Regions from separate parts of the Streptomyces sp. NPDC001156 genome, predicted to be linked through region 2. Evidence: riboswitches for the same ligand, from Rfam matches in the RefSeq annotation. Region 2 holds a riboswitch; each other region holds the start of a gene.
The links. Region 2 has a riboswitch for cobalamin ahead of ACWDA7_RS32800 (CbtB domain-containing protein). Riboswitches for the same ligand answer to the same signal wherever they lie in the genome.
Positions count from the first base shown of each region.

Region 1: another riboswitch for cobalamin. It lies ahead of ACWDA7_RS22505 (cobalamin biosynthesis protein); the one in region 2 lies ahead of ACWDA7_RS32800 (CbtB domain-containing protein).
Region 3: another riboswitch for cobalamin. It lies ahead of ACWDA7_RS23090 (ribonucleoside-diphosphate reductase subunit alpha); the one in region 2 lies ahead of ACWDA7_RS32800 (CbtB domain-containing protein).

Region 1 covers NZ_JBSFJX010000047.1:13,763-21,216, forward strand. The annotation lists gene cobN (cobaltochelatase subunit CobN) at 1-1,904, opposite strand, end outside; gene ACWDA7_RS22500 (cobyric acid synthase) at 1,901-3,409, opposite strand; gene ACWDA7_RS22505 (cobalamin biosynthesis protein) at 3,406-4,362, opposite strand; cobalamin riboswitch at 4,464-4,601, opposite strand; gene ACWDA7_RS22510 (hypothetical protein) at 5,161-5,580, opposite strand; gene ACWDA7_RS22515 (hypothetical protein) at 6,076-6,291, opposite strand; gene ACWDA7_RS22520 (anion permease) at 6,314-7,454, opposite strand, start outside.
Region 2 covers NZ_JBSFJX010000098.1:4,603-12,056, reverse strand. The annotation lists gene ACWDA7_RS32835 (DinB family protein) at 1-257, opposite strand, end outside; gene ACWDA7_RS32830 (hypothetical protein) at 318-488, shown strand; gene ACWDA7_RS32825 (HD domain-containing protein) at 668-1,306, shown strand; gene ACWDA7_RS32820 (SMI1/KNR4 family protein) at 1,439-2,173, opposite strand; gene ACWDA7_RS32815 (histidine phosphatase family protein) at 2,364-3,014, shown strand; gene ACWDA7_RS32810 (hypothetical protein) at 3,036-3,338, opposite strand; gene ACWDA7_RS32805 (CbtA family protein) at 3,527-4,279, opposite strand; gene ACWDA7_RS32800 (CbtB domain-containing protein) at 4,301-4,522, opposite strand; cobalamin riboswitch at 4,560-4,700, opposite strand; gene ACWDA7_RS32795 (enoyl-CoA hydratase/isomerase family protein) at 4,861-5,937, opposite strand; gene ACWDA7_RS32790 (anthrone oxygenase family protein) at 6,263-6,769, opposite strand; gene ACWDA7_RS32785 (ArsR/SmtB family transcription factor) at 6,968-7,454, opposite strand, start outside.
Region 3 covers NZ_JBSFJX010000049.1:20,744-28,197, forward strand. The annotation lists gene ACWDA7_RS23075 (bifunctional albaflavenone monooxygenase/terpene synthase) at 1-208, shown strand, start outside; gene ACWDA7_RS23080 (GlxA family transcriptional regulator) at 224-1,186, opposite strand; gene ACWDA7_RS23085 (ribonucleotide-diphosphate reductase subunit beta) at 1,435-2,442, opposite strand; gene ACWDA7_RS23090 (ribonucleoside-diphosphate reductase subunit alpha) at 2,501-4,867, opposite strand; cobalamin riboswitch at 4,990-5,126, opposite strand; gene ACWDA7_RS23095 (GNAT family N-acetyltransferase) at 5,179-5,685, opposite strand; gene mctP (monocarboxylate uptake permease MctP) at 5,758-7,386, opposite strand; gene ACWDA7_RS23105 (DUF3311 domain-containing protein) at 7,383-7,454, opposite strand, start outside.

The DNA.
Region 1 (7,454 bases), on a different contig from region 2:
ATGTGCATGACGAACTCGTCGAAGGCGCCGTCCTCCGGCTGCTCGTCCACGTGCAGGTCGTGGTGCAGCTCAGCGGCCTTGACCAGGGTCCAGATCTGGGCGCGTACGGCGGGCGCCTTGGCCGGGTCCAGGTCGGAGACGAGCGCGTACTCATCGAGCAGCTGCTCCAGCTTGGCCAGGTCGCCGTAGGTGTCGGCGCGGGCCATCGGCGGTACGAGGTGGTCGACGACCGTGGCGTGGCCGCGGCGCTTGGCCTGGGTGCCCTCGCCGGGGTCGTTGACGATGAACGGGTAGATCAGCGGCAGCTCGCCGAGGACGGCGTCCGGCGCGCACCCGCGCGAGAGGCCCAGGCCCTTGCCCGGCAGCCACTCCATGGTGCCGTGCTTGCCCATGTGGACGATCGCGTCGGCGCCGAACGAGTTCTCCAGCCACCTGTACGCCGCCATGTAGTGGTGCGACGGCGGCATGTCGGGGTCGTGGTAGATCGCGATCGGGTTCTCGCCGAAGCCGCGCGGCGGCTGGATCATCACCACGACGTTCCCGAACCGGAGGGAGGCGAGGACGATGTCGTCGCCGTCGACGTACAGCGAACCCGGCGGCTCGCCCCACGCCTGGAGCATCGCCTCCCGCAGTCCGGGGTCGAGCCGGTCGAACCACGCCCGGTAGTCGGCGAGCGGCACCCGAGCGGGTGCGGCGGCCAGCTGGTCCTCGGTCAGCCATTCCACGTCGTGTCCGCCGGCTTCGATGAGCCGGTGGATCAGCTCGTCGCCGCCCGCCGGGTACTCGGTGAGGCCGTATCCGGCGTCCCGGAGCGCGTCCAGCACGCGTACGGCCGACGCGGGCGTGTCCAGGCCGACCGCGTTGCCGACCCGCGAGTGCTTGGTCGGGTAGGCGGTGAAGACGAGCGCGAGTTTCTTCTCGGCGTTCGGCTTGTGCTTCAGCCGGGCGTGCCGTACGGCGATTCCGGCGACGCGCGCGGCGCGCTCCGGGTCGGCGGCATACACTGGCACATCGTCCGGACCGTTCTCCTTGAAGGAGAAGGGGACCGTGACGAGGCGGCCGTCGAACTCCGGGATCGCCACCTGCATCGCCGCGTCCATGGGGGAGAGGGCGGCGTCGGACGCGTCCCACGCGGCGCGCGAGGAGGTCAGGCACAGGCCCTGCAGCACGGGAACGTCCAGGTCGGCCAGTGCCCCGATGTCCCAGGCCTCCTCGTCGCCGCCCGCCGACGCCTGAGAGGCGTGCGTACCGCCCGCGGCGAGCACGGTGGCCACGAGCGCGTCCGTCTTCGACAGCAGCTCGTACAGGCCCGCATCGGCGCCGCGCAGCGAACCGCAGTACACCGGGAGGGCGTTGGCGCCGCGGTTCTCGATCGCGTCGCAGAGGGTGTCCACGAAGGCGGTGTTCCCGCTGAGTTCATGGGCGCGGTAGAAGAGCACGCCCACCGTGGGACGGCCCTCGGCGTACACGCGCTCCCCGTGGACGCCGTACTCGGGCATCTTCTGCGGCTCGGTGAAACCCTCACCGGTCAGCAGCACGGTGTCGGACAGGAAGCGGGCCAGCTCCGTGAGGTTGGCGGGGCCGCCCTCGACCAGGTACGTCAGGGCCTCGGCGACCACGCCGGCGGGCACGGACGACTCGGCCATCAACTCCGCGTCCGGCACGGCCTCTCCGCCGAGCAGCACGGTCGGGATGCCCGAGGCCTTGAGTGTGGCGAGACCGTCCTCCCAGGCGCGCTTGCCGCCCAGCAGCCGTACGACGGCGAGGTCCGCACCCTCGATCAGACCCGGAAGCTCCTCCGCGGCATCCACCCGGGCCGGGTTGCCGATCCGGTAGGGCGCGCCGGAGGCACGGGCCGCCAGCAGATCGGTGTCGGCGGTCGACAACAACAACACTGTGCTCATGCGGGCGCTCCCGGTGGAATGAAAGGCAGTCCTTGCGGCGCGCCCGACTCGATGAGCCGCCACAGCGCGTCCGTGTCCGCGTGCTGTTCGATCAGGTCGCCGAGCCGGTCGAGCTGCTCCTCGCGCAGCGCGGCGAAAGACGTGTCGGCGGCCGGTACGAACCGGCGGCCCGCGGCGGCCGCCACCTCGCGCAGGAACGCCCGCCGGAAACCGTCCGACTCCAGGGAGCCGTGCCAGTGCGTGCCCCAGCTCTGGCCGACCCGGCAGCCGTCCAGGAAGGGCTCACCGCCCGTCACGTCGGCGACGCCGTGGTGGATCTCGTAGCCCTCGACGCGCTCACCGAGCGCCTCGCCGGCCGGCCGGGTCAGGGTCTTCTCGCGGGCGAACCGCACCCGCACGGGCAGCACCCCGAGCCCGTCCACCTGCCCCAGGCGGCTCTCGACGTCGTCCTCGATGTGCTCGCCGAGGATCTGGAAGCCGCCGCAGATGCCCAGGATCGGGCGCCGTTCGGCGGCCCTGCGGACCAGCGCGTCGGCGAGGCCCCGCTCGCGCAGCCACTCCAGTGCCCGTACGGTCCCGCGCGTGCCCGGGACCACCGCCAGGTCCGCGTCCGCCAGTTCCTCCGGCCGGTCCACGAACCGCACGACGACGCCCGGTTCGGCGGCCAGCGCGTCCACGTCGGTGAAGTTGGACATGAGCGGGATCGCGCAGACGGCGACCCGCAGCACGTCCTCGCCGTGCGGCGGGGCGACCGTGGACTCGCGGACGGTGCCGCGCAACGACACCCGCAGGCCGTCCTCCTCGTCGATGCCGAGCCCGTGCCGGTACGGCAGCACGCCGTAGGTGTGCCGCCCGGTGAGCCCGTGCAGCATGTCCAGGCCCGGCTCCAGCAGGGAGACGTCGCCCCGGAACTTGTTCACCATGAATCCGGCGACGAGTTCCTGGTCCTCACGCGAGAGCAGGGCCACGGTGCCGAAGAAGGAGGCGAAGACACCGCCGCGGTCGATGTCGCCCACGACCAGAACGGGCAGCCGCGCGCCTCGCGCGATCCCCATGTTCACGATGTCGGTCCGCCGCAGATTGATCTCGGCCGGACTGCCCGCTCCCTCACAGATCACCGCGTCATACGTGCCCCGCAACTGGGCGAGACAGTCGAGGACGGTGCCGAGGAGCCGCTGCTGCCGGCCGCCGTGATACCCGCGGGCGCTGAGCTCGCCGACCGGCTTCCCCAGCAGCACCACCTGACTGCTCTGCTCGCCCCCGGGCTTGAGCAGGACCGGGTTCATCAGCGCGCTCGGCTCGATGCGGCACGCCTGCGCCTGCATCGCCTGCGCCCGTCCGATCTCCGCGCCCTCGCGCGTGACGAAGGAGTTGAGCGACATGTTCTGCGCCTTGAAGGGCGCGACCTTGACGCCCTGCCGGGCCAGCCAGCGGCAGATCCCCGCGGTGACGACGCTCTTGCCGGCGTCGGAGGTGGTGCCGGCGACGAGGAGACCGCCGTTCATGACGTACGTCCCTTCGTGAGCATCGTCCGGGTGAGCAACCGTCCGGCGACGGTGGCGCCGAGCGCGAGCAGGGTCACGCGCCGGGAGAGCCGTACGGCGCGTTCGATGTCGCCGGCCTGGACCGCGCGCCCCGCGCCGTTCAGCACCGGCCGGTGCTCGACGCGTCCCCCGTACGAGAGGGTCCCGCCCAGCCGCACCCCGAGCGCCCCCGCGAACGAGGCCTCCACGGGCCCGGCGTTGGGGCTCGGGTGCTGGGCTGCGTCCGTGCGCCAGGCGTGCACGGCTGCCCGCGGTCGGGGACCCGAGGCGGCCGCGAGGGCGGCGGTCAGGCGTGCCCCGGGCCACCCAACGAGGTCGTCGAGGCGCGCCGAGGCCCACCCGTAGCGCCGGTAACGGGGCGATTTGTGACCGACCATGGCGTCGAGGGTGTTGACGGCCCGGAAGCCCACGAGCCCCGGCACCCCGCCCACGGCCCCCCACACCAGCGCGCCCACCACGGCGTCCGAGGTGTTCTCGGCGACGGACTCGACCACGGCACGCGCGATCCCGGCGGGGTCGAGCGCCTGCGGGTCACGCCCACACAGGTGGGGCAGCCGAGTGCGGGCGCCCTCCACGTCCCCCGCCTCCAGGGCACGCCCGACGCTCCGGGCCTCCCGGGCGAGCGAAGTCCCCCCGACGACGGCCCAAGTGGCCGCGGCGGTCAGGGCGACGGAGGCGGCGCGCGAAGGCCGGACGGCGGAGGCGGTGAGCGCGGCGAGCGAGACCGCACCGCCGACGCAGACGGCGGTGTGCAGTGCGCCCCACCCGCGGTGGTCCCGCCACAGCAACCGCTCCACGGCACCCGCGGCCCGCCCGAACGCGGCGACCGGATGCCCGCGGCGTGGATCGCCGATCAGGTGGTCACCGAGGAGGCCGGCGGTGGCGCCGTACGCGAAGACGCGATCGGCACCCATCGGTTCAGCCGACCGTGGGGTCGGGCAGGGGCCGGTTGTCGAGCCTGAAACGGCAGCCACGCATGGCGATATGTCCTCACTCAGGGTGTCCACGCCCTGGTTCGACGAGATCGGCGGTGAGAGTTCCTGGCTCCCGGGGGTTGTTCCCCGGTGACAGTGGCGGGACCGCGCCGGATTCGCACCGGCTTCCTCTCTTGCCGCCGTGTTGGCCCCGGCAGTCCACCACGACCCCGGAACACCCGTCAACTGGCTCTTGACCTGCGAAGCAGTGGTGTGCCGAGCCCCACACAGCTGACATGTCGTCAGCCGCTCGGATCGGTGCTTTCCGCGCGGCGCCGACGCCTGTGACGCACGAGGGGAACGGCTACGCGGCGGACGGGAGCAACGACCGTGTGGAGGACCCCACCGAGGGGACGCACTCGCCGGCGCGTGGCTCGAAACGGCGCACCGGCCCGGTGCTCGCCTTTCGGCGTAAGACGGGGTGTGGTTCGCTGACTGGATTCGAGGACCCGACAGCGGACGGTTTCTGAAGGTCCGTCCAGAGGACGGGAGGGGCTCGCATGGGGGACAGAGCCGAGGAAATACCGCCGCGCGCGGAAGGCCCCCGCGCTCCGCGGGCCACCCTGTCGGCGGCGGTCCCTCTGGCGCTTTTCTCCATGACCACAGGGGTGTTCGCGGTGGCCGCCGGCGCGCTCGCCGCACTGCTTGTGCCGGGATCCATGGCACGGGCGCTGGTCTGGGTGGTGGTGACGATCGTCGCGGCGGCCGGCGCAGGCCTGTGGTGGGGGATCACCCCGGTCACGGAGCGTCTCCGCGTTCTCGACCGGGCCGCGGCGGCGGTTCGTCCCCGTGGCTCGCGGACCCGTTGGCCTCCGGGGCGGATCCGTCGGCGTCCGAGGGCCGGGGCACTGCCGGGCGGACGCGCAGGGTGCGGCCCGCGCTTGCCGCAAGAGCGGTGACGGCCGTCGCGCCGAGGGTTCCCAGCACTGTCGTGGCCAGGGGTGTCGGGGTGCCCCACCCGAGGCCGGCCGCCACCCGTGCCGACACGGCGATGCCGAACAGCAGCACGCTGCCGTGGGCCGTGCCCAGCAGCAGTCGGGTCACCGGCGACCACATCCGCTGCTCGCCCCCGGAGTTCTCCGTTTCCTCGACGGGCTCCGCCGTGAGGCGGAGCGCGCGTAGCCGCCTGTACCACTCAAGGAACCCGAGGACCCCCATCGGTCTCCCTCCCCGTTGTCCGCCCGGGCCGTCCCCTCCCGGGCTTCGGTTGTCGTCGGGACTCAGGGTGAAGCGCCATCTCACGGTGCCGGCCCAGCGGCAGCCTGCTCTGCACCCCGATGCGACGCAGGCCGGTGCCGAGGTGCGCGCCGGCCGTGAACGGCAGTGGGCGCGGGGCCGCCGCAGGGGCAGGGAGGTCGCCTCGAGGTGTTGCCGCGGCCGGCGCGTGTCCCCGGCCGTGCCGCTCCCTGCCACATGTCGTCCGCGGCCGGTCGGGTGGCCTGAGTCGAGCATCAACTCCCCGATCAGATTAGGTGAGTTGGGTGTGCGCGACCAGACCGGTCGCTGTCCGGCGCCTGTCTTTTCGGCGTGGTCGCGATGCGGCCCGGAACGTGGCGAACCGGCGTATGTCCACAACCGAGTTCGAACCCTCGCAGTGACTATCACTGCGAGGGTTCGTCGCCGGTGGCCGAAGGGCCGATGAGTCGCGCGGAGTCAGGAGACGATCAGAAAGATCCCGTATCCCACCGCGGCCACACACGCGGCGAAGCAGGCGTACGCGCCGGTGGCTGCCATGGCGGCAGCGCCGCCCCGGGCCGATTCCTTCTTCGTGAGGCTCACCACGCCGAGGGTGAACAGGCCCACGAGGGCCACGGTGACCACGAGGCTGACGCCGAAGACGGTGCCGAGAGCCGCCCAGTCGATGTTCATGAGGGTGCTTCCTTATGCCGTCTTATACCGATGCGGTGCGGGTCGACTCCACCGAGGAGCCGGAGTTCTGGGCCGGGATGGTGGCCGTCAGGCCGGTGCCTGCGTCGGCCGTGGCGACCGGGCCGGCCGGTGGCGGGATCACCGCGGCGATCGCCGTGGTGACGACGCCCGCGGGCTCCGTCTCGACGTCGTTGACGTTGTCGATCGTGACCGGCTTGCGGCGGGACAGGGTCCAGATGACGCCGGCGCCCGCGACCAGCAGCACACCGGTGAGGACGGTGCCCCACGTGCCCTGCTTGGTGAGGAGCTCGGCACCCGCGCCGACCAGTCCTGCGGCCGGGAGCGTCAGACACCAGGCGACGAACATCCGGGTCGCGGTGGACCAGCGGACCACGCCGCCCTTGCGGCCGAGGCCCGCACCCATGACGGCACCGGAGCAGACCTGGGTGGTGGAGAGGGAGAAGCCGAGGTGCGAGGAGGCGAGGATCGCGGTCGCCGCGCTGGTCTGGGCGGCGAAGCCCTGCTGCGGAGCCAGGTCGGTCAGTCCCTTGCCCAGGGTGCGGATGATGCGCCAGCCGCCGAGGTAGGTGCCGAGCGCGATGGCCAGGCCGGCCGAGACGATGACCCAGGTGGGAGGGTTCGATCCGGGGGCGATGACGCCGCCGGTGACGAGCGCCAGGGTGATGATGCCCATCGTCTTCTGGGCGTCGTTCGTGCCGTGTGCCAGGGAGACCAGGCCCGCCGAGGCGATCGATCCGGCGCGGTAGCCCTTCGCGGTCGCCTTGCCGTCGGCGCGGCTGCCGATGACGTACGACAGGCGCGTGGCGAGCAGGGCGGCGAGGCCCGCCACGATCGGTGCCGCGACCGCGGGGATCAGGACCTTGGTGACGACCGTCGAGCCGTTCACGGCGGACCAGCCGGCCGAGGAGACGGCGGCGCCGATCAGACCTCCGAAGAGAGCGTGGGAGGAACTGGAGGGCAGGCCCAGCAGCCAGGTCAGCAGGTTCCAGAGGATGGCGCCCACCAGGGCCGCGAAGATCACTTCGACGCGTATGCCCTGCTCGTTGATGATGCCGCTGGAGATCGTCTTGGCGACCTCGACGGAGAGGAAGGCGCCGACGAGGTTCAGCACGGCGGACATCGCCACCGCCGTCTTGGGCCTC
Region 2 (7,454 bases):
GCCCACATGTCCGCGTTGGGCTCAGCACCGTCTTCGAGCCAGGGCAGCGGCTCGCCGGACGGCCGTCCGAAGGTGTCGCCGAGATAGCCCAGCTCCACACCGGCCACGTGCTTGACCAACCCGAGGAGGTTGGTGCCGGTCGGCGTCAGGGGGCGGCGGGAGTCGTACTCCGAGAGACCTTCGAGCTTCCACAGCAGGGCATCACGGGCGGACTGCAGGTAGAAGTGAAGGTCGGCTTTGGGATCCGGTGCGGTCATGAGGCCAGTCTCGCGCTTGAACGATCTCTGTCCACGCCTTTTGCGAGACGGGAACGAGCGATGCCTCGCCCGGGGCGGCATCGTCAGAGCTTCTCGGCGGGCGGTGCGCATCGGACTGTCCGACTGCGGACGTCCGGCGACATCGCCGAGGAGCAGAAGCGCTCCGCGATCCGTGGACGCAACGGCAGCCGCAACGTGGAGGCGCTCGTCGTGATGCGCTGCGTCCCCTAGGAGAACTCCGTCATCTGATCCACCGGTGCCGTTCGCCCACGGTGCTGAGACCTGCCAGACCTTCCGCATGTCCGAATCCGTGGGTTTTACGACCGACTGCACACATGACCGGGATCGCGCAATGGGGAGATCCTGGATACATACATCGCCACCGATCACAGAATCGATTGGAGTCCCTCATGAGCGAGATCATCGCTGGCGTCACGATTCCCGACACTCCCGTTGTCACCGATGCAACCGCCCTGATCAGGGAGACGACCACTCCTCTGATTTTCAACCACTCGCGGCGAGTGTTCATCTTCGGCAGCCTTCAGGCCCGCAAGCTGGGTCTGAAGCCCGATCCGGAACTGCTGTACGTCGCTGCGCTGTTCCATGACACGGGCCTGGTGCCGCCCTACCGCAGCGATGACCAGCGGTTCGAACTCGACGGCGCCGACCAGGCCCGTGCGTTCCTGCTGAAGCACGGCTACTCCGACTCGGACGCCGATCTCGCATGGACCGCCATCGCCCTGCACACCACTCCTGAGGTCCCGTGGAAGATGGCACCGGAGATTGCGGCGACCACCGCGGGCGTCGAGACGGATGTCCTCGGAATGCGTCTGGACAATCTCAGCGAGGCGGACATCGCCGAGGTGACGAAGGCTCACCCCCGCCCCGATTTCAAGAACCAAATCCTCCAGGCGTTCACGGACGGGTTCAAGCATCGTCCGGACACCACCTTCGGTACCGTCAACGCCGATGTACTGGAGCATTTCGTTCCCGGTTACCGGCACATCGACTTCGTCGAGGTGATTCAGAACTCGGCGTGGCCGGAGTAATAGCACGATGACTCGGGGCTCCCGCCTGGTGCCCCCATGACCGTCGGGCACGGGAAGCACTCATGGCTGTCCTGTAACTGCCGGCCCCGGGCCGTTCGCGTCATGGCGCCGATGTGCCCACTGCGGGCGTTCTCAGTGGGCGAGGGCCCACTGACGGCATGAGCGCCCCTTCTTGGTCGCGTATTCGCCGGTCCGGCCAGCATCACGGGCCGGCCCGCTGAATCGGCTGGCGAGCCCGGCTTCAGCGGACACAGGGGCGGGCAGGTCCTGGCGCACGATTTCAAGATCGGCAGCCGCACGCCCACACGCGTGGATCCAGGACTGGTCCTGGATCCCGTCTCGGCGCACCAGCCGACCGGGCGCTGAGTACCAGCGCACGGGCGAGTCATCCTCACTGGCCCACATGGGATGGTCGGGCAGGGCCACTGGGGCGTAGCGCTCGTGAAGGCTCGGCAGCAGCGCGTCCGGCAACTCGCAGGCGTCGTAGTGACTGTCCGAGCCGAAGAGTAACTCGCTCAGCACGAGCTCCACCCCTGCCGAGGACATCCGATCGAGGTAGGGGATCCAGCCCCAGTGTGATTCCACCACTACGGGTGGGTCGCCCTGCTCGATCTCTGCCAGGGGGATCCCCCAGTAGGCGCAGTCCTGGTTCTCGCGCCGGAAGACCAGGACGCCGGTCAGGGCGTCATCAACGTAGAGGCCGGTCGGCCGGACCAGTGGATCCTGCTGTCGAGTGAGGTCGTCCCGACGGCCGAAGAGCGCGTAACCCTCCCGCAAGGCAGCCGGCAGTTCAAAGCCCAGATCCGCTTCTGCGGCCGCCAACTCTTCTTCAGCACAACGTTCTTCCCGTTGCAGTGGGCGGCCCACTCAGGCGTCGGCGAACCACTGCACGAAGTCCAGGGCTTGGGGCTGAGTCTGCACTCCGCCCACTGAGGACTGACCCCCTGCATCCGCCCCCACTCAGTCAGATTCACGCGAAGATATTCTCGTACACGCTCATATACACTCCCGCGATCCCAGCTTCAGACGCCACGACAACCGCAGGAGGAACAGGCACGTGACCAGCCGCGTCACCTTCGTCTCGCCCGCGACGAGCCCATCGCTGCGGCACGCCCGCTTCTATGACGGCGATTCGATCGACGACATCGGGGCGGCCCGCGCCCGTTCGGTGGCCGGGTCGCTGCCCTCGCCCGTCCGTGTGCTGACCTCCCCGAGCGTGCGCTGCCGGGAGACGGCGGCGTCGCTCGGCCTCGACGGCGAGGAGACGGCGGAGCTGGGAGGTCTGGATGTGGGCCGCTGGCGAGGCCGCACTCTTGAGGAGGTGGCGGCCGCCGAACCGGAGGGAGTGGGCCAGTGGCTCAGCGACGCCGACTGGGAAGGACACGGCGGAGAGTCGGTGCGGGACGTGTGCGAGCGGGTCGGGCGCTGGCTGGACACCGCGCAGGACACCGACGGTCGTACCGTCGCCGTGGTCGAGCCGGAGGTCGTACGGGCCGCGGTCGTCCATGTTCTGGGCCTGCCCGCGGCTTCCTTCTGGCGGCTGGACGTGCCGCCGTTGACGGCCACGGAGCTCAGCGGGCGGGGCGGCCGGTGGAACCTGCGGCTCGGACAGCCTCTGGGAGCGTCGGGTCACACAGCTGACACCGTGTCTGACCCGGCTTCGAACACCGCGTCTGACGCCGCGTCCGGCACTGCGTCGATGCGCTGAGGCGGGGGCGGGTGCCGTGGTTCAGGAGGCCGCGGTCCGGTGGCGGCGCAGCAGCGCCGCTATCGCGCAGCGCAGGGAGTCGGTTCCCTCGTCCCACTCCGCGGCTCGGCCCGCGGGACAGGGCGCCGGGCACTCCGGCGGCACCGCACCGTCCGGCCCGTGGCAGTCCATCGGGTCCTGGACCAGCGTTTCCAGTTCCCGCAGGAGCTGTTCGGTCCGCTTCGCCTGCTGGGCGAGCACACGCACCCGGGCGCTCTGACCGCCGATCTGCCGTCGGGTGGCGATCAGTTGCTCGTACTCCTCGACGGTGAGCGACCGCCTCACGGCCCCCGAGGGTGATGCGGCGCGGCTGAGGGTGTCTGGCCACTCGGTTCCTCCGCTCCACGGCTTGGCGCTGCCTGCCTCATCGGTCGGTGTTCTGTGCCCTGCCCGTGATCCGATCGCGTCGGTGTCCGGGGAACGCGAGAGGGCCCCCGGATGGTTCCGAAGGGCCCTCTCGTGTCCCAAAACCGTCAGTGCGAGGCGGGAACCGTCCGCCCGGACGGGGCTGTCGCGGGCTTGGGATTCAGCTGCCGCTCGGCCAACTCGCCGAAGAGCAGGCCGAATCCGCCCCAGAGGACAGCCTGGATGGCGAGGGCCGAGAGACGGAACCGCCACAGCAGGGTGGCGGGGAAGTCCTTCGGTACCTCGTTGATGGCAGGCAGGAACTCGTAGGCCAAGCCGATCACCACGGCGAAGCCGGCCACGGCCACCACGGTCGCCCACCAGGTGCCCAGACGGGGTGCCAGTCGCTTGCCCAGGATGGTGACAGCGACCGCGAGGAGGACGCTGAGCACCATCATCAGGAAGTACAAAGTGGTCCGCTTGCCGATGGTGTCGGGGTTGCCCACCGACGGCGGATTGGCCGGGTACTTCAGGAACGGCACGACGTACACGGCGAGCAGTGCGCAGCCCGACAGCAGCAGCGCGGTCGCCCGCGGGCTGAAGCGGCCGATCCGGCCGAGCGTGAAGCAGTACGCGAGCGCGGCGATACCGCCGAAGGCGACCCCGTAGACCAGGACGCCGGTGGCGAGACCGGCGGTGGACTGCAGCGAGCGGGAGACGACTTCCATCTCGTGCTCGTGGGAGTGGGCCTCCTCGAAGCTGATCGCCTTGTCGACGTTCGGCTCACCGAGCAGATAGGCGACGACCAGGGCGAGCACACCGGCGGCCAGGCCGGCGAGCATGCCTCGTACCAGGAGGTTTCTTACTGTTGCGGAGTTCATGAGCGTGCGGCGCCCCTCGCGTCAGTGGCAGGGGAAGCCGAGCAGGTGGCGGGCGTCGTGCACCCACTCGTGGACGTCCGTGCCGTTGAACACGGAGGTGGCGCCCTGCTCGGCGCCGACGAAGTAGAGCAGGACCAGCATCAGGATGCCGAAGAAGACCGCCCAGGGAGCTATCGCCTTCAGGGGCAGCGTGGCGGGAACGACGGGGGTGGTGGCTGTCGGCTGGGCGACGGTCTGCGCCATGGCAGAACCTCCTCTGGGAGTTCGCGTCCCATCTCGGTGGTGCACTGGACGACAGCCACGGGTCTGACTCACGAAACGCCTCACGAGGCGTCTTGCATACAGTGGCGCGACCGTGCCGGATTCCCACCGGCTTCCGTCTCGCCGTCGTCGATATCGGACCGACCGTACCGCGTGACGGGTACCCGGCCAAGACCGCGCCACCTGGCGTGATCTTCCTCTCGCGGCGGGTGGCCGGTCCGTCGGATGTCAGCGGTGGCGGCCGCTCGGGCGGGCCGAGCGACCGATCCCGTCGCAGAGAACGCCCCTGTGTCGGAGTCCGACGAACGCGACGGTTCGCTTCACCAGACCTCCTTGGGAGCTGAGTTGGGTCCGGCAAGTCCCAACTCGAGCTCGCCGAGAGGGGTGAAGAAGCGCTCGACGTCGGCGTCCGTGACCTCGCCGAGGGTCGCCGGCGACCAGCGCGGGTTGCGGTCCTTGTCGATGATCTGGGCGCGGATGCCCTCCGCCAGGTCGGGAGAGTTCAGGGCCGCGCAGGAGACGCGGTACTCCTGGTCGAGGACGGGCTCCAGCGCGCCCAGCCGCCGAGCACGGCGGATGGCGGCCAGGGTGACCTTCAGGGCGGTCGGTGACTTGGTGAGCAGCGTCTCCGCCGTGTCCTTCGCGGCCGGGTCGCCGTGGGCGAACAGCCGCTGCACGATCTCTTCGACCCGGTCGGCGGCGTAGCAGGCGTCGATCCACTCCCGGCGTCCTGCCAACTCCCCTGGGGGCGACGGCTGCACATGACGGGCGACCGCCTGCTCCACGGGCATTTCGGCGAGATCGGCGACGAAGTGCCGGAGAGCGGCGGACGGCATGTAGTGGTCGGCGAGCCCGCACAGCAGGGCGTCGGCGGCACCGATCTGCGCGCCGGTCAGTGCGAGGTGCGTGCCCAGTTCGCCAGGGGCGAGGGCGAGCAGGTAGGTGCCGCCGATGTCGGGGGCGAACCCGATACCGGTCTCGGGCATGGCGACCCTCGACCGCTCGGTGACGACCCGGACGCTGCCGTGCGCGGAGATGCCGACACCGCCACCCATGACGATGCCGTCCATGACGGCGACGTACGGCTTGGTGTAGCGGGCGATACGGGCGTTGAGGTGGTACTCGTCGCGCCAGAAGGCGGCGGTGGCGGTGCCGTCACCGTCGCGGGCGTCGTCGTGGACGGCGCGGATGTCGCCGCCCGCGCACAGGCCGCGCTCCCCCGCCCCCGTGATGACCACGGTCTCGACGGCCGGGTCGTCTTTCCAGGACTTCAAAGCCTCGTCGATGCGCCGCACCATCGCGTGGGACAGCGCGTTGAGGGCCTTCGGCCTGTTGAGAGTGATGTGGGCGGCCCGCCCTGCGGTGTGGAGGAGGACGGGTTCCTCGGCGCCGGTCATCCGAAGTCCTCCGTCAGGCCACGGGCCACGGTCACGCGCATGATCTTGTCGGTTCCTTCTGGCACTGCCCTCGGGAATGCACTGGCGCCGCGAGTCTAGGCGCCGGGCCTGGGCCGATGGGCGCGGGGCCTACCTGCGCGGCGTGTGTGAGGAAGCATCGTCGTCTGCCTGTGATCGCAGAGAAGAGGCAGGTCACGTCGGCGTGCGAGTAGTGAGCGCGACTGTCTGTGACTCGACGGCTGAAGGTCGGCGCATCTGCCCGAGGTCGAGCGTGGCCGGCGCGCTCAGCCGGGTCAGGTCGCCGACCTGGGCGGCGGGAGCTCGGCTACGGCGCCTGGCGCAGCGAACGCACATCGGGAGCCGGGCGGTCCAGGATCGCGGCAGTGAGGTAGCCGAGTGCGAGGACGATCGCGGCGGTCCGTACCGCATGAGCGATCTGCCAGCGGTCACGTACGTGTGCCCAGTCCGCAGGGGGAGCCTGGACGTTCCAGCCCAGTTCCTCCACGTTGATGGGACCGTTGACCGCAAGCGTGACCAGCAGGGCCAGCAGGAGCAGCCCGAGGGCGATGGCCGCCGGCCGCCGGATGGGGCTCTGCGCCTTGCGCGCGTAGATGACAAGTACGGCCACGGCGACAAGGGTCGGTACGGTGATGGCCCCGATGTACCAGGTGAAGAAGGTGAACTCCACCTGCCGCACGCGGACGTACGTCGGGCCGTTCAGCCGTCGGAGCGCCAGTTCCAGAAAGAGCACGGTGACGGCGACCCCCGCCAGCATCCCGCAGGACAGCAGGCTCACGTAGCGCGTGGCCTTCACCAGCGTGGCATTCCTCATCGCACACTCCCTTGTGAGACGCAGACCCTCCTGTGCCCTGACGGCTGATGTCGTCCATGTGTGACAGTCCTCTGCCGAGATCACCTCTGCGGACGGGGTCGGGACGGCAGACGGGATGGCCCGCCGAGGTGATCGGACCGGCCGGCTACGGGTTCTGGCCGCGTCTCCGCGGCAGCTGAGGCCGAGTCAGGATCCGGGTCACGCCAGGGCGGGGGCGTCGACGGGCAGGTCTGCCAGGCGCCACTCGAGCATGCCGTCATTGAGGCGGACGGCCCGCCGTCCGAGATCGGTCAGCAGCCGCACCGCGTCGTAGGCGAGCACGCAGTACTCACCGCGGCAGTAGACGACGATCTCCGTCTCCTCGGGCAACTCGTTGATCCTGTCGGCCAGTTCCCCGACCGGGATGGACACCGCACCCGGGATGTGCCCGGCCATGTACTCCTCCACCGGCCGTACGTCGAGCACCACCACGTCCCCGGCCGCCGCGCGGGCACACAGTTCCTCGTGAGTGACCTCCACCGCGCCGTCCTCGCCGAGGTAGGCGTCACGCGCCGCGGGCACAGCGGCCTGGTGGGCTTCGGCGACCTTGCGCAGCAGCGCGAACAGTTGGGCCACGTCCTGGCCGGCGAGCCGGTAGTAAATGCGCACCCCCTCGCGGCGGGTGGCGACGAATCCGGCCTGTTTC
Region 3 (7,454 bases), on a different contig from region 2:
GAGCGTGCCGAAGTACGCGATGACCCCCTTCGGGGTCGGCAACCGCAAGTGCCCCGGGGACCACTTCTCGATGGCCGAGCTCACCCTGATCACGGCCGCGGTGGCATCCGCCTACCGTTTCGAGGAGGCGCCCGGCTCCGACCCGAGGCCGCGGATCGGCATCACACTCCGCCCGCGCCGGCTCCTGCTGAGGGCCCTGCCCAGGTGACGGTCCGGCGCACGTTCAGGCGGCCTGTGGGCCCCTGAACGTGCGCCGGTAGGCATGGGGCGTCGTGCTGAGCGCCCGGACGAACTGATGCCGCAGCGCCGCCGCCGTGCCGAAGCCGGTGCGATCGGCGATCGTGTCCATCGTCTCGTCGGTCTGCTCCAGCAACTCCTGGGCCAGCAGCACACGTTGACGCAGGATCCAGCGGTACGGGGTGGTGCCGGTCTCCTGCTGGAAACGGCGGGCGAAGGTACGCGGGGACATATGGGCGCGGGCCGCGAGCTGTTCCACGGTCACCTCCTGGTCCAGGTGCCGCTCCATCCACACGAGCACCTCGGCCACCGTGTCGCACTGCGACCGCGGCAGAGGCCTTTCGATGTACTGGGCCTGGCCTCCGTCGCGGTGCGGCGGCACCACCATCCGGCGGGCGATCTTGTTGGCGACCTCCGGGCCCTGCTCCTTGCGCACGATGTGCAGGCAGGCGTCGATGCCGGCGGCGGTGCCGGCCGAGGTGATCACCGGGTCCTCGTCGACGTAGAGCACGTCCGGCTCGACGACGGCCTGGGGGAAGCGCCGGGCGAGGGCGTCGGCGTGCCGCCAGTGCACGGCGCAGCGCCGCCCGTCCAGCAGCCCGGCGGCCCCCAGCACGAAGACGCCAGAGCAGACGCTGAGCACCCTGGCGCCGCGCTCGGCGGCCCGGCGCAGCGCGTCGAGCAGTTCGGGCGGATACGTGCGGTCCGCATAGGTGTCCCCGGCCGGCACGGCGATGAGGTCGGCTTCCTCCAGCCGCTCCAGGCCGTGCGGCGTGGACACGGTGAATCCGCAGTGGGTGCCGAGCGAGGGCCCCTCGGCCGAGGCGACCGCGAAGTCGTAGACCGGTAGGCCCTCGTCGCTGCGGTCGATGCCGAACACCTCGCACACGACGCCGAGTTCGAAGGGATGCACACCGTCGAGGAGGATGGCGGCCACGTTCTGCAGCATGCCATCAGTGTGCCTCGGAAGTGGCAGCAATTCGAGGGTGCACGGCAGTCCTGCCACTGACGGTAAGGAGCATTCGGCGCGACAGTGGTGTCCATGAATACGGCACAGGCACAGGCCCTGATCGGAATGCTCACCGTCGTGGGGATCCTCGTCCTCCTGGCACTCCCGTCACTGATCGGCATCGCGCACGAGCGGCGCGTCGACCGACGGATCCGGAAGGCCCAGGAGGCATGGGAGAAAGAGGCGGCTCAGAAGTCCTCGTCCAGGTCGACGGTGCCCTCCACCGCCACCTGGTACGCCGAGGGACGCCGCTCGAAGAAGTTGGTCAGCTCCTGAACCCCCTGCAACTCCATGAAGGAGAAGGGGTTCTCGGAGCCGTACACCGGGGCGAAGCCGAGGCGCGTGAGGCGCTGGTCGGCGACGCACTCCAGGTACTGCCGCATGGAGTCGGTGTTCATGCCGGGGAGGCCGTCACCGCACAGGTCGCGCGCGAACTGCAGCTCGGCCGCGACGGCTTCCCGCAGCATGGCGGTGACCTGCTCCTGGAGCTCGTCGTCGAAGAGGTCCGGCTCCTCCTTGCGTACGGTGTCGACCACGTCGAAGGCGAAGCTCATGTGCATCGTCTCGTCCCGGAACACCCAGTTGGTGCCGGTGGCCAGACCGTGCAGCAGGCCCCGGCTGCGGAACCAGTAGACATACGCGAAGGCGCCGTAGAAGAAGAGGCCCTCGATGCATGCGGCGAAGCAGATGAGGTTGAGCAGGAAGCGGCGCCGGTCGGACTTCGTCTCGAGCCGGTCGATCCGCTCCACCGAGTCCATCCACGTGAAGCAGAACTCGGCCTTGTCCCGGATGGCGGGGATGTTCTCGACGGCCGCGAAGGCCGCGGCACGGTCCTCCGGATCGGGCAGGTAGGTGTCGAGCAGCGTCAGATAGAACTGGACGTGCACGGCCTCCTCGAACAGCTGGCGCGACAGATACAGGCGCGCCTCGGGGGAGTTGATGTGCTTGTAGAGCGTCAGCACGAGGTTGTTCGCCACGATCGAGTCGCCCGTGGCGAAGAAGGCCACCAGACGGCCGATCATGTGCTGCTCGCCCGGCGTGAGCTTGGCGAGGTCGGCCACGTCCGAGTGGAGGTCCACCTCCTCCACGGTCCAGGTGTTCTTGATGGCGTCCCGGTAGCGCTCGTAGAAGTCCGGGTAGCGCATGGGGCGCAGGGTCAGTTCGAAGCCGGGGTCCAGCAGGTTCTGGTCAGTCATGGCAGTGGGCGCGCGAAGCGCCGTCCTCCAGGGGTGGTGATCGGGTGGCGGGCGGGAACTACTGGCAGGCCTCGCAGGACTCGGGGTTCTCGAGGGAGCAGGCGACGGCGTCGGGGTCGGCGACCTGCTGGACGGGAATGGCCGGCTGCGCCTGGGCGGCACGGGCGATCCGGGTCGCCGGGCGGGAGCGCAGGTAGTACGTCGTCTTCAGGCCCTGCTTCCAGGCGTAGGCGTACATCGAGGAGAGCTTGCCGATCGTCGGCGTCTCCATGAAGAGGTTCAGGGACTGCGCCTGGTCCAGGAACGGGGTCCGCGCGGCGGCCATGTCGATCAGACCGCGCTGCGGGATCTCCCACGCCGTGCGGTACAGCCGGCGTACCTCCTCCGGGATCCAGCGGAAGTCCTGCACCGAACCGCTCGAGTCGCGCAGCGCCTCCCGGGTGCGGGCGTCCCAGACGCCGAGCTCCTTGAGGTCCTGCACCAGGTACGAGTTGACCTGGAGGAACTCGCCGGACAGCGTCTCGCGCTTGAACAGGTTGGAGACCTGCGGCTCGATGCACTCGTAGACGCCCGCGATGGAGGCGATGGTGGCGGTCGGGGCGATCGCCAGGAGCAGCGAGTTGCGCATGCCGACGGCGGCGACCCGCTCGCGCAGTGCCGCCCAACGCTCCGGCCAGGCGCGCTTCACGTCGTAGTGGTCCGGGTGCAGCACACCCCGGGCGGTGCGGGTCTTCTCCCACGCCGGAAGAGGCCCGTTGCGCTCGGCGAGGTCGGCGGAGGCCTCGTAGGCGGCGAGCATGATGCGCTCGGCGATCCTGGTGGACAGGCCCTTCGCCTCGGCGGAGTCGAAGGGCAGACGCAGCCGGAAGAAGACGTCCTGAAGACCCATCACACCGAGGCCGACGGGACGCCACTTGGCGTTGGAACGGCCGGCCTGCTCCGTCGGGTAGAAGTTGATGTCGACGACACGGTCGAGGAAGGTGACGGCGGTGCGGACCGTCTCGTCCAGCCGCTCCCAGTCGATGTCGTTCCCGGTGACGAAGGCGCCCAGGTTGACCGACCCCAGGTTGCAGACCGCCGTCTCCCCGTCGTCCGTGACCTCCAGGATCTCCGTGCAGAGGTTGGAGGAGTGGATGACGTGGCCCGGCTCGGCCGTCTGGTTGGCGGTGCGGTTGGCCGCGTCCTTGAAGGTCATCCAGCCGTTGCCGGTCTGCGCGAGGGTGCGCATCATCCGGCCGTACAGATCACGGGCGGGCATCGTCTTCTTCGCCAGGCCCGCCGCCTCGGCCTCGCGGTAGGCGGCGTCGAACTCCTCGCCCCACAGGTCGACCAGCTCGGGCACGTCGGACGGGGAGAACAGGGACCACCGTCCGTCCGCATCGACGCGGCGCATGAACTCGTCCGGGACCCAGTGCGCGAGGTTCAGGTTGTGGGTCCGGCGGGCGTCCTCGCCGGTGTTGTCGCGCAGCTCCAGGAACTCCTCGATGTCCGAGTGCCAGGTCTCCAGGTAGACGGCGGCTGCTCCCTTGCGGCGGCCGCCCTGGTTCACCGCGGCGACCGAGGCGTCGAGGGTCTTCAGGAACGGGACGATGCCGTTGGAGTGCCCGTTCGTGCCGCGGATGAGGGAGCCGCGGGAACGGATGCGGGAGTACGAAAGACCGATGCCCCCGGCGTGCTTGGAGAGGCGGGCGACCTGGTGGTAGCGGTCGTAGAGGGAGTCCAGCTCGTCCTTCGGGGAGTCGAGGAGGTAGCAGGACGACATCTGCGGGTGCCGGGTGCCCGAGTTGAAGAGCGTGGGGGAGGAGGGCAGGTAGTCCAGGCGGCTCATGAGCCCGTAGAGAGCCGCCACTTCGTCGACCGCCCGCGCCGTGTCGTCCTCCGCGAGCCCGGCGGCCACCCGCAGCATGAAGTGCTGAGGTGTCTCGATGACCTTGCGGGTGATCGGGTGCCGCAGCAGGTAGCGGCTGTGCAGCGTGCGCAGCCCGAAGTAGCCGAAGCGGTCGTCGGCGGCCCGGTCGACGAGAGCGTCGAGACGGCCGGCGTGCAGGCGTACGAACGCGGCGGTCCGGTCGGCGATCAGGCCCTCCCGGTGGCCGACGGCGACGGACCGGGTGAAGGACGTGACGCCCTGCGAGGCGGCCTCGGCCCGGATGCCGATCGTCAGCAGACGGGCGGCCAGCTTCGAATAGGCGGGGTCCTCCGAGATCAGGCCGGCGGCCGCTTCGGTGGCCAGCTCGCGCAACTCCGCGTCGTCGGCCTGCGCGGACCGGCCCCGCAGCGCGGCGGCGGCGACCCGGCCGGGGTCGGCGTCGGGGAGGTCGGCGGTCAGCTCGGTCAGGGTCCGCAGCAGCGTGGCCCCGGGACCGTCGGTTCCGTCGGTCTGGACCGGGATCACTGAAGCCGGATCGGCTGGCGCGATGGTCACGTGTGGCTCTCCCTCGCTCGGCGCGGGGCCTTGAGGAGGGCAGGGGGCAGCTCACGAGCGCGCACGGCGTCGCGTCCACCGGCCCATTCCACGAGGCCCGGACGTCTGGCGCCCGGGCCGGACGGCCGGGCGCACTGTCGGCAGGTCCTCGGACTGACGCTCGTGCGTGCACGCAGGTGCGAACACACACAAGTACACCGTTGCGGGACAGTTCCGGATTCGCACCGGATTCCCCTGCGGCGACAGCGAGCATGAGCATACATCTTGTGCCGGGTTTCGGTGCTACCCCCAGATGTTGTGCCGCGCTGATGTCACAGTGTCAACTCGTAGGTGAGGAGAGTGATGTCGTCCAGCTGCGGCAGGGGATTCCAGTCGCGGCCGGGGGTGCGGACGAAGCCGAGCCGTTCGTAGATCCGGTGGGCGGAGCGCATGCTGCGCTGGGTCGACAGGACGACGCGCACGCAGCCTTCCGTGGCCCGGGCGCGGTCGACGCAGGCGCGGACCAGAGCCTCGCCGACGCCCCGGCCGCGGGCGCCGTGCGCGACCGCCAGCATGCGGATCTCGGCCTCGCCGACGCCCGCGATGTCGGCCATGAGGCCGCCGGACGGGACGAAGGTCACGCCGCCGAGCACACTGCCGTCCCGGGCCGCGACCAGCACGTCGGCGGCCGCGGCCCGCTTGCCGACGTCTCTCAGCTCGCCCAGATACTCGTCGCTCTCCCCGAAGTCGAGGAGCCCGTCATGGAGATAGGCCTGGGCGGTGATGTCGCCGAGGGTGTCGTACTCGTCGGGGGCCGCCCGCCGGATCACGAAGTCCATGGGCCGAGTGTGCCGGACGGGTACGGCAACGGGCCGCCGGATTTTCTCCGGCGGCCCGTGGAGCACCAGTGCCTAGTGGGATGCGCCGGCCGTCGCCGGCGGCAGCTCCACCTCCACTCCGGGGTCGCCGGCGTCCGCCGTGTAGTCGTCCGGCTTCGTCTCGTCGACGCCCGCCGGGGCCTTCACGGCCTTCAGGACGAAGGTCAGGACCACCGTGACGACGATGTTCATCACGAAGGCCGTCAGACCGATGTAGCCGATCTCACCGATCCCCGGGATCTCCTTCGCGGAGCCGCCGAAGTGCTTCTGGGTCGGGGAGGCGACGCCGTAGGCCGCGAGCGTGCCGTAGACCATGCCGACCGCCCAGCCCGCGAGCAGCGCCCAGCGGTGGAACCAGCGCGTGAACAGACCGCCGACCATGGCCGGGAAGGTCTGCAGGATCCAGATGCCGCCGAGCAACTGGAAGTTGATCGCCACCGTCTTGTCCATGGTCAGGACGAAGACCAGGGCGCCCACCTTCACCAGCAGCGACACGATCTTGGAGACCCTGGTCTCCTCCTTCGGTGTCGCGTCCGGCTTGATGAAGTCCTTGTAGATGTTGCGCGTGAACAGGTTCGCGGCGGCGATGGACATGATGGCCGCCGGGACGAGCGCGCCGATGCCGATGGCCGCGAACGCCACGCCCGCGAACCAGTCCGGGAACATGTTCTCGAACAGCTGCGGGATCGCCAGCTGCCCGTTCTGCACCTTGATCCCGGCCGCGATCGCCATGAAGCCGAGCAGCGCCAGCAGGCCCAGCATCAGCGAGTACAGCGGCAGGATCGTGGTGTTGCGGCGGATCACCTCACGGCTGCGCGAGGAGAGCGTCGCCGTGATCGAGTGCGGATACATGAACAGCGCCATCGCCGAGCCCAGCGCGAGCGTCGCGTACGTCCACTGGCCCGCCTCCGGCGGCGCGAGCGCCCCGCGCGGCTTGCCCGTCGCCGGGTTCGTCTGCGCGAACGCATGGCCCGCCTTCGCGAAGATGTCGTCGAAGCCGCCCAGCTTGATCGGGATGTAGATGATCGCCACCGCGATGACGATGTAGATCAGGGTGTCCTTCACGAACGCGATCAGGGCGGGCGCCCTGAGGCCCGAGGAGTAGGTGTACGCCGCCAGGACGCCGAAGGCGATCAGCAGCGGTAGGTCCTTCACGAACCAGTTCGTGTTGTCGCCGCCGCCCACACCCATCACGTCCAGCACGGCCTGGATGCCGACCAGCTGGAGCGCGATGTACGGCATCGTCGCCAGGATGCCGGTGACGGCCACCGCGAGCGACAGGCCCTTCGAGCCGAAGCGGCCGCGGACGAAGTCCGAGGTCGTCACGTATCCGTGCCGGTGCGACACCGACCACAGCCGGGGCAGGAAGGTGAAGATCAGCGGGTAGACGATGATCGTGTACGGCACCGCGAAGAAGCCCGCGGCGCCGGCCGCGTAGATCGCCGCCGGGACGGCGACGAAGGTGTAGGCGGTGTACAGGTCGCCGCCGAGCAGGAACCAGGTGATCCAGGTACCGAACGACCGGCCGCCGAGTCCCCACTCGTCGAGGCTGTGCTCGTTGTCCGCCCTGCGCCAGCGCGCCGCCAGGAAGCCCACGACGGTGACGGCCAGGAAGAAGAAGATGAAGACGCCGAGTGCGACGCCGTTCACGCCGTCCTTCATTCCGCCGCACCTCCCTTCCGGTCGGCACGGCCGCGCTGGTCGCGCTGCCACAGCTGGTAGGCGGTCAT